Regions from separate parts of the Peribacillus frigoritolerans genome, predicted to be linked through region 2. Evidence: predicted binding sites of a transcription regulator. Region 2 holds the regulator's gene; each other region holds the start of a gene.
The links. The regulator CtsR, encoded in region 2, represses protease genes until heat stress. The targets are predictions, from matches to a motif close to ATGGTCAATAAAGGTCAAACA.

Region 1 (4,290 bases), 1.3 Mb from region 2:
TCATCGTTATCGGTGGGGGAATTGGCGGTTTGGCAACTGCTTTAGGAATTGCAGAAACAAAACAGTATGTAAAAGTCCTTGAACAAGCTCCCGAGTTTGGCGAAATCGGTGCAGGGATTCAGCTTGCAGCAAATGCCACCAACGTCTTGCAGCGTTTAGGCGTCATGGATAAAATCAATGAAATTGCAGTATTTCCAAAAAGATTGGTGCTGATGGATGCCTTTTCCGGAAAAGAGCTTTCCGCTTTGGATTTAGGTGATGTTTACAAAGAAAGATATGGAGCTCCATATGTTGTTTTGCATCGTTCAGATTTGCATAAAGTACTGGCTGAAGCATGTGAAAAGAACCCGTATATCGAACTGGTTACGAATCAAACCATTATTGAGACAGTAGAAAATGAAGGTGAAGTGACGGTTACTTCTGCCAACGGGTCCCAACATTCAGGAACTGCTGTCATTGGAGCCGATGGATTATGGTCCAAGGCACGGAAACTTTTTGTGGAAGATCAGCCGGTCTGCTCTCAATATGTTGCATACAGGGGAGCGATCCCGATGGAAGAGGTTACGAGCCATGGAGATTTAGATGATGTTTATATGTGGATTGGGCCAGACCTTCATCTTGTTCAATATCCGGTTAGAAGGGGAGAACTATACAACCAAGTAGTTGTCTTCAAAAGTTCTCAATATACGGAAGAAAACGAAAAAACAGATCAATGGGGAACCCCGGAAGAAATGGACCGTGTGTTTGCCGGAACTTGTGAGCTTGTTCAGAATGCGATTTCATTCATCCAAAGGCAACGCCGCTGGCCAATGTATGACCGACTACCAATCGATAATTGGACAAAAGGAAGAATTACGCTTATGGGAGATGCGGCACATCCGATGCTTCAATACTTGGCACAAGGAGCTTGCCAGGCTTTAGAAGATGCAGCTTATTTGTCGGATATGCTTCATAAGCATGGAAATGACATTGAACAGGCATTTTTGGAATATCAAGAGGAACGCATACCGCGCACGGCTAATGTTCAATCGAGCGCAAGAATGTGGGGGGAAATCATCCACAATACGACCGATGCAGGCATTCTGCTACGAGATACGATCCTTGCAGGTCGGACGGATAAGGATTTCCAATTCGTCGATGAATTTCATGGTTATAATAAAACGGCCGTGAAAGCATAATTCGTTTTGTTTCATCTATGCATCTAAAAGTTAAAACAAAGTTGATTGGAGCGGGTGTACGAGACTCCTGCTTAGAAAAGCGAGACCCCGCAGGCGTAAAGACGCCGAGGGCGGACCTCCCGCGGAAAGCGAGTGCCTGGAGAGGAAATCAACCAAATTGTACAAACGGCAAAAGCCTTTCTTCTATATGAAGAAAGGCTTTTGTCGTTTATCGTCCATACCTCCTGCATTTTATATAACTTTCCTTTACATGGGGAAAATTAGAAGTATAATGAAAATATAAAGGTCAAATTTGGTCAAATCGAGTGGGAATTCGTTCATGATAGAGATGAATGGGAGGTTTTAAGATGGATATTAATAAAATGACGGAGAGAACCCAACAGGCGTTCATCGGCGGCCAGGAACTAGCCAAAGATAGAGGGAATCCCGAGCTGACGGAGCTTCATTTATTAAAGGCCTTAATGGAACAGGATGAAAGTTTATTAATCAGGATTTTATCTGAATCTGGTAAACCGATGAATCTATTTGATATAGAGCTAAATAAGGAACTGGATCGATTACCGGAAGTGAGCGGGAGTGTTTCCCAGGTTTACATGTCATCCTCCCTGCAGCAAATGTTGACGGCTGCCGAAAAGGAAATGCAGATGTGGGAGGATGAATACTTATCTGTCGAACATATACTGCTTGCGTCGCTGCAAGTCAATAAAACGAATGTGAACAGGCTTTTTTCATCATATGGAATTGATTATGATAAAGCAAAACAGGTTATAAACGATATAAGGGGGAATCAGCGAGTGACTAGTCAAAATCCTGAAAGCACTTATGAAGTACTGAAAAAATACGGCAGAGATCTTGTTGCTGAGGTTAAATCGGGGAAGGTCGATCCCGTAATCGGCCGTGATACGGAAATCCGTAACGTTATACGGATCCTTTCACGTAAAACGAAAAATAATCCTGTATTGATAGGAGAACCCGGAGTAGGTAAAACAGCCATCGTCGAGGGGCTGGCACAAAGGATCGTCAGGAAGGATGTGCCTGAGGGATTAAAGGACAAGACCGTTTTTTCACTGGATATGAGTGCGCTTGTCGCTGGCGCCAAATTCCGCGGTGAATTTGAGGAACGCCTAAAAGCGGTCTTGAATGAGATCAAGAAGAGTGACGGTAAAATTCTATTATTCATTGATGAATTGCACACAATTGTCGGTGCAGGAAGAACGGATGGCGCACTTGATGCCGGAAATATGTTAAAGCCGATGCTTGCGCGCGGTGAGCTGCATTGTATCGGTGCAACGACCCTTGATGAATATCGGCAATATATTGAAAAGGATCCGGCTCTGGAACGCCGTTTCCAACAGGTTCTGGTTCCCGAACCGGATGTTGAAGATACTATTTCAATTTTGCGGGGATTAAAGGAAAGGTTTGAAATTCACCATGGCGTCAGGATACACGATCGGGCGATCGTTGCGGCCTCTGTCCTTTCGAACCGATATATAACGGAGCGGTTTTTACCTGATAAAGCGATAGATCTTGTGGATGAAGCATGTGCGATGATCCGAATGGAAATCGACTCAATGCCATCCGAGTTGGATGAAATCACGAGAAAAGTCATGCAACTTGAAATTGAAGAGGCGGCCTTGAAGAATGAGGAGGACCCTCAAAGCAGAGCAAGGCTGGAAGTGCTTCAAAAAGAACTATCAGAACTTCAGGATCAAGCTAATAGCATGAAATCGAAGTGGCAAATGGAGAAATCAGCGCTTCAAAAGGTGCAGGATCAACGTGAAGAGCTTGAGAAACTGCGACATGAACTGGAACAGGCAGAGAATGACTATGACCTTAACCGGGCAGCTGAACTTCGGCATGGAAGGATTCCGCAGCTTCAAAAAGAATTGGACGCAATGGAAGACGAATTGGAAAAGGAAAAACAGGAATCGCGATTGCTTCGCCAGGAAGTGACGGAGGAGGAAATTGCCTCGATTGTTGCAAGGTGGACGGGGATTCCGATTAGTAAGCTGGTGGAAAGTGAAAGGGAGAAGCTGCTTCGCCTATCTGATATCCTGCATGAACGCGTAATAGGTCAAGGAGAAGCGGTGGAACTCGTATCCGATGCTGTTTTAAGGGCAAGGGCTGGAATTAAAGATCCAAACAGACCAATCGGTTCATTCATTTTTCTTGGGCCAACGGGTGTAGGTAAAACCGAATTGGTAAAAGCTTTGGCAGAAACGTTATTCGATAGTGAGGAACATATGATTCGAATCGATATGTCGGAATATATGGAGAAACATTCCGTGTCCCGCCTTGTTGGTGCACCTCCTGGATATGTTGGATTTGAGGAAGGCGGCCAACTTACGGAGGCTGTTAGGAGAAACCCATATTCAGTCATATTATTGGATGAAATTGAAAAGGCGCATCCGGAAGTCTTCAATATTTTGCTGCAAATGCTGGATGATGGAAGGATAACAGACTCCCAAGGAAGAACAATCAACTGTAAAAATACGGTGATCATCATGACTTCCAATATCGGATCCCATTTCTTATTGCAGTCCAACCGGGTGGATGGCGGCATTGAAGAAGAAATAAAAGATCAGGTCTTTAAAGAGTTAAGAGGGCATTTCCGTCCGGAATTTTTGAATCGCGTTGATGACATTGTTTTATTCAAACCTCTGACGAAACAAGAAATCGTGGAAATCGTAGATAAAATGGTTCATCAATTACAAGTAAGGTTAACTGAACAAAATATAGTCCTGAATGTTACTGAAGCGGCTAAGGAATTCATTGCGGAACAAGGATATGATCCGGTATATGGGGCAAGACCGCTGAAGCGATTCATCCAAAAGCATCTGGAAACGAAAATCGCCCGTAAAATCATTGCCGGGACTGTTGAGATTAAAGAAGGAATAACGATTGATTATGATCATGATGAATTGGTTCTCATATAAAAACGTTGAAATGTAGTTTACCCGTAAGCAAAGTACGGTATAACAAAAAGGACATCCTATAAAGGATGTCCTCTTTTGCTTCTTAATGTTGATGAGAGTCTTTAGCTGGCCCAGCAGGCAAGATAGCCGGGATGATGCAAATCAGGATAGCAGCAGCTAATCCTAAAATCGTTCCC
Region 2 (4,290 bases):
GGCCAATTAAATTTTCCACTTCTTTCTGAATCTTTTCCGGACCCAATCCAAGAGCATATAACGCTTTGGCTGCAATACCATCACCTTCTCGGACAAGACCCAGTAAAATATGTTCCGTGCCAATATTATTATGACCTAAACGGATTGCCTCTTCTTGGGCTAATGCTAATACTTTCTGGGCTCTTTCAGTAAAACGACCAAACATCATAGGGAATTCCTCCTTAAGAATTTTCGTTTTGAATAAAGTTGCTGGCAATTCTCTAAGTAATGGCAGAAGCTTATTCTTGCTCCATATCTATTACATGAAATTTGATACTCCCTAAAGAGGTCAATGACCTCTAAGTGGAGGAAGATTCCGTGAAATTCAAGCGTTCCCGGATGAGTGCTGCTCTACGAATATCCCTTTCATGGGTTCTTAAAGGGCCGCCTGCGTACTTTTGTAAAAATCCCGACTGCGTCAAAATCATCAACTCATTTAAAATGCTTTTGGAAATATTTTTTATATACCCAAGATCTATCCCTAACCTAACGTCGGAGATACAGGTAGCTGCCTCCTTGGTCTCGATGATTCGAGCATTGGACAAAATTCCATATGAGCGGAAAATTCTATCTTCTAATTGTATGTGGGAAGTCCTCGCTAATGCATCCCTCGCTGACCGTTCCTGGGCTATGATTTGTTGCACTACACTTTTTAGGTCTTCAACGATATCCCTTTCCGACTTTCCAAGAGTAATTTGATTTGAGATTTGAAAAATATTCCCTAAACCTTGACTGCCCTCTCCATAAATCCCTCGAACCACCAACCCCAATTGGTTGATAGCCGGTATGATATTATTCATCTGCTGTGTAAGGACCAGGCCGGGAAGATGCATCATGACTGAAGCCCTTAATCCTGTTCCCACATTAGTCGGACAACTAGTTAGGTATCCTCTTTCTTCATCATATGCATAGTCTATGGATTCTTCAATCCAATCGTCAAGAACATTTGCAATCTTTAAGGTTTCCTTCAGCTGCAATCCCGACATTAAACATTGAATACGGAGATGATCCTCTTCATTTATCATGATGCTTATTTCTTCATTTTCCGAAAGGAGACATGCGCTTTTCGCTGAATCTTCGACTAAATGAGGACTGATTAAATGTTTTTCAACGAGAACGCGCTTTTCCAGTGGCTGCAATTGGTCAATCTCTAAAAGTTCCAGTTTCCCAATCTCTGGAGTCACTTCCTCTTCACTTCTTTTTTTGACCAATTCAATTATTTTTTTAGCTTCTTCGTTAGAAAAGGAGGTTGGGAAGGTAAAGTCTTTGAAATTCCTGGCCAGCCGAATCCGCGAACTCAATACAATATCAATTTCCGGCCCTTCGGCACTCATCCAGGAACTCAAAGCGTTTTCTACAAACTTTTCCAAGCTCATAATTCCTCGCCTCCCTCTTGGGCTTCATACCTTTTTTCAAGGGAACGTACCTTATCTCTTACCTCTGCCGCTTTCTCGAATTCCTCTTGATCAATGTGGGCCTTTAAAACTTCTTTCAAATCTGAAATTTGCTTTCGAAGATAGATGGTGCCACCGATCCTTTTTGGAATTTTCCCTATATGTGCTGTATTTCCGCTATGAACTCTCTTTAAAATGGGATTTAACTGTTCATTGAACGTTTTATAACATTCGGCACAGCCAAACTTGCCAATATGGACAAATTCTTTATAAGATCGATGACAATGCGGACAACGCCTCTCTTCCGTTTTAGGAAATGCATTTGCCTTCGTCTGTTGAATATTCGACTCCATATTCAACAATCCTGCTAATAAATTATTTATTGAAAAACCAGGTCCGCCTGCATCCATGAATATTTCGCCTTTTTCCTGAGCACATTTCTCACAAATCATGACTTCAGTCTTTTTTCCATTGATGATTTTGGTGAAGTGCAGGGTAGCAGGCCTTTGATGACATTCTTGGCAAATCAACGTTCATCACCTCTGCCAGTTTCATTTATATTTTAAAGTCGTAAGCATCGCAGTTAAAATTCTAGCCCTAAGTTCATCGCGGTCAGGTAGGTCGATATAAATCACCGATCTATCTATGACGCTCATCATTATCTTTGCTTCTCTTTCATTAATGACGTCTTCATTCATCAGCCGTGAAATTACTCCTTCAGCCATCGATTGAGTTACCCTGGAACCAATAAGCGATAATAATTGGTTGATAAGTTGCACGGAATCCTGTGATTCCACCTTCATGATGCGTATATAACCGCCGCCCCCACGCTTACTCTCTACAACATAACCTCTCTCGATGGTAAACCTGGTATTGATTACGTAATTGATTTGAGAAGGAACACACTGAAATTTATCTGCTATTTCACTTCTTTTAATCTCCAAGATATCTTTTTGACTTATTTCAAGTACTTGCTTCAAATAAGTTTCGATAACATCAGATATGTTTCTCACTCAGCCTCCTCCATTCTGACTTTGACTATATTTGACTATTATTATACAAGGAAAAATGCATTTTGCAACTTAAACGCACTTTCTTTCTGTAATATCCATTTTCTCCAAATTATATGTAGTTACATACCCCATTGAACATTAAAGTTGAAATATCTTACATTAATACCCTAAAAAGATAAATGCAAAACCTGCTATTTTTTCCTTCTCCTTAAGGTTTCACAACTTAAATTCTGCCCAATTCTCAGCTCACCAAAAATAAGGCCAGCCCATGCTGTCCCTGAAATAAAAAACTTTTTTAATTACGAACATCAAAAAAGACCAGCTGGATGGCTGATCTTAATAAATGGCTTGGCGGCGTCCTACTCTCACAGGGGGAAACCCCCAACTACCATCGGCGCTGAAGAGCTTAACTGCCGTGTTCGGAATGGGAACGGGTGTGACCTCTTCGCTATCGCCACCAAACATAAAAGGAACGTTGTTCCTTCAAAACTAGATAATAAGAAGGTATTTCATTTTTTAAAAAGCGTTGGTTAAGTCCTCGATCTATTAGTATCAGTCAGCTCCACATGTCACCATGCTTCCACCTCTGACCTATCAACCTGATCATCTTTCAGGGATCTTACTAGCTTGCGCCATGGGAAATCTCATCTTGAGGGGGGCTTCATGCTTAGATGCTTTCAGCACTTATCCCGTCCGCACGTAGCTACCCAGCTATGCCTTTGGCAAGACAACTGGTACACCAGCGGTGCGTCCATCCCGGTCCTCTCGTACTAAGGACAGCTCCTCTCAAATTTCCTGCGCCCGCGACGGATAGGGACCGAACTGTCTCACGACGTTCTGAACCCAGCTCGCGTACCGCTTTAATGGGCGAACAGCCCAACCCTTGGGACCGACTACAGCCCCAGGATGCGATGAGCCGACATCGAGGTGCCAAACCTCCCCGTCGATGTGGACTCTTGGGGGAGATAAGCCTGTTATCCCCGGGGTAGCTTTTATCCGTTGAGCGATGGCCCTTCCATGCGGAACCACCGGATCACTAAGCCCGACTTTCGTCCCTGCTCGACTTGTAGGTCTCGCAGTCAAGCTCCCTTGTGCCTTTACACTCTACGAATGATTTCCAACCATTCTGAGGGAACCTTTGGGCGCCTCCGTTACTCTTTAGGAGGCGACCGCCCCAGTCAAACTGCCCACCTGACACTGTCTCCCACCCCGATAAGGGGCGCGGGTTAGAATTTCAATACAGCCAGGGTAGTATCCCACCAACGCCTCCACCGAAGCTGGCGCTCCGGCTTCTCAGGCTCCTACCTATCCTGTACAAGCTGTACCAAAATTCAATATCAGGCTGCAGTAAAGCTCCACGGGGTCTTTCCGTCCTGTCGCGGGTAACCTGCATCTTCACAGGTACTATAATTTCACCGAGTCTCTCGTTGAGACAGTGCCCAGATCGTTACACCTTTCGTGCGGGTCGGAACTTACCCGACAAGGAATTTCGCTACCTTAGGACCGTTATAGTTACGGCCGCCGTTTACTGGGGCTTCGGTTCAAAGCTTCGCTTGCGCTAACCTCTCCCCTTAACCTTCCAGCACCGGGCAGGTGTCAGCCCCTATACTTCGCCTTGCGGCTTCGCAGAGACCTGTGTTTTTGCTAAACAGTCGCCTGGGCCTATTCACTGCGGCTTTTCTGGGCTATTCACCCTAAAAAGCACCCCTTCTCCCGAAGTTACGGGGTCATTTTGCCGAGTTCCTTAACGAGAGTTCTCTCGCACACCTTAGGATTCTCTCCTCGCCTACCTGTGTCGGTTTGCGGTACGGGCACCTTACATCTCACTAGAGGCTTTTCTTGGC
Region 3 (4,290 bases), 510 kb from region 2:
CGTTTAGATGAAGAAGGGATACCTAATTGTTCGCGGTATTTGGCAACGGTTCGGCGTGCCAGGATAATTCCATGCTCCTCTTTCAACCGTTCTGCCAGGTCTTGATCCGAAAGCGGCTTTTGTTTATTTTCCCCATTGATGGCTGCCTGCAGGCTCTTTTTTGCCTGCATGCCCGACATATCCTCATCAAGGCCGACCGACTGTAAAGAAGTAGTGAAAAATATCCGCATCTCTATCGTGCCAAATGGTGTCTGCACGTATTTCCCTTTGACCGCCCGGCTTACTGTGGACTCATGTATACCAAGTTCGTCGGCGATTTCCTTCATCGTCATCGGTTTCAAATAGTTCAGGCCATGATGAAAGCACGCCGGCTGTTTATCGACGATGCACTGAATGACCTTCAATATAGTTTCTTTCCTCTGTTGGATCCCTCTGGAAATCCATTGGTATTCCTGCCACTTATCCTGGATAAACCGTTGAACCCCCTGATCCTTATGGCTCTTCATACGGTTTAAATACCCTTTATCCACATTAAGATTAGGTGTGTTACCATCATAATTCCCGACAAGCAGCATGCCATCACGAACTTCCACGACCACATCCGGCACTATATAAGAAGGTTTCTCCTGAAAAAAGAGTGAAGCCGGTCGCGGGTTCAATGTCTGGACATAATCAAATACTTCTTGAATCTCCTTCATTGTAACACCGATTTTCTTACTTAGGTCTTTCCAGCGCTTTTCCGCAAAATCGAGGAAATGGTTTTCTATGATCGATTCTGCAAGCAGATTCATTCCTTCTGCTTGCACTTGAAGCAACAGGCACTCTTGAAGATTTCTAGCTCCAATTCCATGCGGCTCGAGTTCCTGTAAAATTGAGAGGCTTTCTTCCAAAACGATCGGAGATATACCTGGGATACATATATCATCCAGCTCAGTCCTCAAGTAACCGTTTTCATCAAGGTTATGAATTAATAGCAGCAATGCCTTCTGCTGCTCACCGGTAAGCTGCTGGTGATTCACCTGGGACATGATATGCTGTTCAAGCGATATAGTATCTTCACTTATCTGTTCAATCCAATAGTTGGCATCATACGTATTCTTAAGAGTCCGTTTCCCCTTTTTCCGGTCAAAAGTTGGCTGAAATAAAGCCGATGTTGGCTGATCTATGGACAGTAATGGATTCTCCACCATTTTATTTTCTAAAAAAGCCGATAGCTCCTGCGAGGAGTATTGCAGCAATGTAATAGCTTGCATAAGCTCCTGGGTCATTGCCATCTTTAATGTTTGCTGTTGAAAAAGTCCCGCTTTCATATTCATACTCATCGATTCACCCCTCCCCCACTCCATTTTACATTATCAGGAGAAAATTCTACACAAAAACCCATGAAAACGCTTACGTTTTTTTCTGAATAGTTTATTTGTTTTTAAATACTATATGTTAGAAATGCAAATTTAACAACTACTTTTATTGAAAAATCACCATTTTTTAATAGTGTGGGCGAATATTTTCAAGACAGGACTGACATTCCAGAATTCGATGAAATATTACAGAAAACGAGTAAATTCACCAAAAATCTTAGGAACACTCTTAAAATTGACCAATAAAAAATCCCCCGCTTTATTAAGCAGAAGATTGGTAATGCCCTCGGCAGGAATCGAACCTGCATTTCAAGCTTCGGAGGCTTGCGTTCTATCCGTTGCACTACGAGGGCGTATTAGAAAATATTTTTTCAACAGACTTCATTATATGATAGAATCCCCTCCTTTGCAAGGGTTATCAGGTTTAAAACTTCTTCTTTTGGGTATTATGGGTAATGTGGAAATTCATCCCTGTGCGGCATAATATATAAAGTAATCTATCAGGAAGGAGCCATAGCCAGAAAATTGTCGAACAAATTATCCATTATAGGGTTTGTTTTGTTTGACCTAAATTGACCAAAAAGTGTATCATACATACATAAAGAATTTAAATGATTCTCTTAATCGAAGGAGGAAATGAACATGAATTTAATTCCTACAGTTATCGAACAAACAAGTCGTGGGGAGCGTGCCTACGATATTTATTCCCGTTTATTAAAAGACCGGATCATTATGCTAGGAAGTGCAATTGACGATAATGTTTCCAACTCCATTGTTGCTCAATTACTATTTTTAGAAGCGGAAAATCCTGAAAAAGATATCACTCTATACATCAACAGCCCTGGTGGAAGCATCACTTCCGGTATGGCCATTTACGATACTATGCAATATATCAAACCTAATGTATCCACAGTATGCATCGGTATGGCCGCTTCCATGGGTGCTTTCCTATTGGCCGCAGGCGAAAAAGGCAAACGTTATGCGTTGCCAAACAGTGAAGTCATGATTCACCAACCACTTGGAGGAGCTCAAGGTCAAGCTACAGAAATTGAAATTGCTGCCCGCCGTATCCTTCACTTGAAAGATAAACTGAACCAAATCTTGGCAGAACGTACTGGTCAACCTATTGAAGTCCTTCAAAGAGATACGGAACGTGATAACTTCATGACTTCCGAAAGAGCCCTTGAATATGGCTTGATCGACAAAGTCATCACGCGCAGCATCCTTGATGATAAAAAAGACTCTAAATAATCATGCAACAACCGGCTCCGGAGAACGCCTTTAGCGACTTCCGGAGCTTTTTTACATAATACAAAAAAAGGATGCTCTTTTAAGCATCCTTTTCTTTTAACCCTCTTGCTGAACGAACTCTTCCAATGCCTCTAACGCTTCTTTTTCATCGCGTCCTTCGACGATTAACTTCACGGTCACGCCAGAACTGATGGCAAGGCTCATTAATCCCATTATACTTTTTGCGTTCACTTTCTTTCCTTCTTTTTCAAGAAAAACATCTGAATGAAAGCGGTTAGCTTCTTGTACAAAAAGAGCCGCCGGCCGCGCCTGCAAACCCGTTTTCAATTTTACCTCAACTTGCTTTTCCACCATCTTGATCTCCCCTGTTAGCTTTATTTTTTCGCAGCAATAGCCTCTCCCCCACGGAGCCTGTCAGCTATTTCATCAATCTTTCGCAATCGGTGATTAATCCCGGATTTACTGATGGTCCCCCCAGAAACCATTTCCCCTAGTTCCTTTAAGGTTATATCCTGAAACGCTATCCTAAGCTCCGCAATTTCCCGAAGCTTATCCGGTAAAATGCCTAATCCCACCGTATCCTCGATATAATGGATATTTTCAACCTGGCGTAATGAGGCCCCGATCGTTTTGTTCAAATTGGCTGTTTCACAATTCACAAGCCGATTCACTGAATTACGCATATCACGGACAATCCGTACATCTTCGAACCTTAATAAAGCTGAATGGGCGCCAACTATACTTAAAAACTCGGCAATCTTTTCGGCCTCTTTCAAATAAATGATGTACCCTTTCTTGCGTTCAAGCGTCTTGGCCTTCAAGCCAAACTTATTCATTAGCTCACAAAGGGCATCATTGTGCTCTTTATAAAGTGAGAAAATTTCAAGGTGATAGGAAGACGTTTCTGGATTATTCACCGAACCCCCCGCAAGAAATGCACCTCTTAGGTAAGAACGCTTACAGCATTTCTTCCCAACAATAGTATCGGATATAGCATGGAGAATTTCAAAGCCATCGCCTAAAATTTCCAAATCGGTTAAAACCCGCTGCCCTCCGGATGACATCCTGACAATATATACATTATTCTTTTTAAGCTTCATCTTTTTACGGACCAACAGCTCGACCTGGACCTCATAACTTTTTTTCAGCAGCGTATAGATCCTTCTGGCAATCGCAGCATTCTCAGTTTGAATATCCACAACAAGCTTCCGATTAGAAAATGAAAGGGATCCGTTCATCCGGATAAGCGCACACAATTCCGCTTTACCGCAGCAATCCTTTCCCTCTAATGTAGTAAGCTCTTTTTTCGTTTCTGAAGCAAAAGACATCCATTTCACCCCCAATCGAACGCAGGTAATCTATTTTTATCAATCAAAAAACCGTTCCCGCTTATATCTACGGTGCAATGTGGCTTTTTGTTTCATTTACAAGCATATTATAGAGCAAATCCGCCACTTTTTTCGTGTCATGGCGTATTACATTCCCTTCATAGCTAAAAATGCGTTCTTGTATGATTTCAAGCCCCATCATTTTTAAGCTTTCCACATCATACATGACCGGTTTAGCATATTCAGCTTGATAGCGTTGCTGAATTTCGGTTGGTATTTCCTCATTATTAACAAGTATCCTGTCAATATATGCATTTCCCATATGGTCATATATCGCTTTTATATGATCGCTC

Region 1: a site for CtsR is predicted at 1,461-1,481, ahead of clpB (ATP-dependent chaperone ClpB). Genes of this name have one in related genera too.
Region 3: a site for CtsR is predicted at 1,918-1,938, ahead of clpP (ATP-dependent Clp endopeptidase proteolytic subunit ClpP). Genes of this name have one in related genera too.

Annotation. Positions count from the first base shown of each region.
Region 1 is NZ_CP158190.1:1,381,282-1,385,571, forward strand. Features, by position in the region: gene ABOA58_RS06820 (FAD-dependent monooxygenase) at 1-1,178, shown strand, start outside; gene clpB (ATP-dependent chaperone ClpB) at 1,526-4,114, shown strand; gene ABOA58_RS06830 (YjzD family protein) at 4,197-4,290, opposite strand, start outside.
Region 2 is NZ_CP158190.1:100,325-104,614, reverse strand. Features, by position in the region: gene clpC (ATP-dependent protease ATP-binding subunit ClpC) at 1-208, opposite strand, end outside; gene ABOA58_RS00555 (protein arginine kinase) at 339-1,415, opposite strand; gene ABOA58_RS00550 (UvrB/UvrC motif-containing protein) at 1,412-1,963, opposite strand; gene ABOA58_RS00545 (CtsR family transcriptional regulator) at 1,985-2,446, opposite strand; rRNA gene rrf (5S ribosomal RNA) at 2,793-2,908, opposite strand; rRNA gene ABOA58_RS00535 (23S ribosomal RNA) at 2,973-4,290, opposite strand, start outside.
Region 3 is NZ_CP158190.1:5,191,657-5,195,946, forward strand. Features, by position in the region: gene rpoN (RNA polymerase factor sigma-54) at 1-1,322, opposite strand, end outside; tRNA gene ABOA58_RS25720 (tRNA-Arg) at 1,640-1,711, opposite strand; gene clpP (ATP-dependent Clp endopeptidase proteolytic subunit ClpP) at 2,001-2,609, shown strand; gene ABOA58_RS25730 (HPr family phosphocarrier protein) at 2,706-2,963, opposite strand; gene whiA (DNA-binding protein WhiA) at 2,984-3,937, opposite strand; gene ABOA58_RS25740 (gluconeogenesis factor YvcK family protein) at 4,005-4,290, opposite strand, start outside.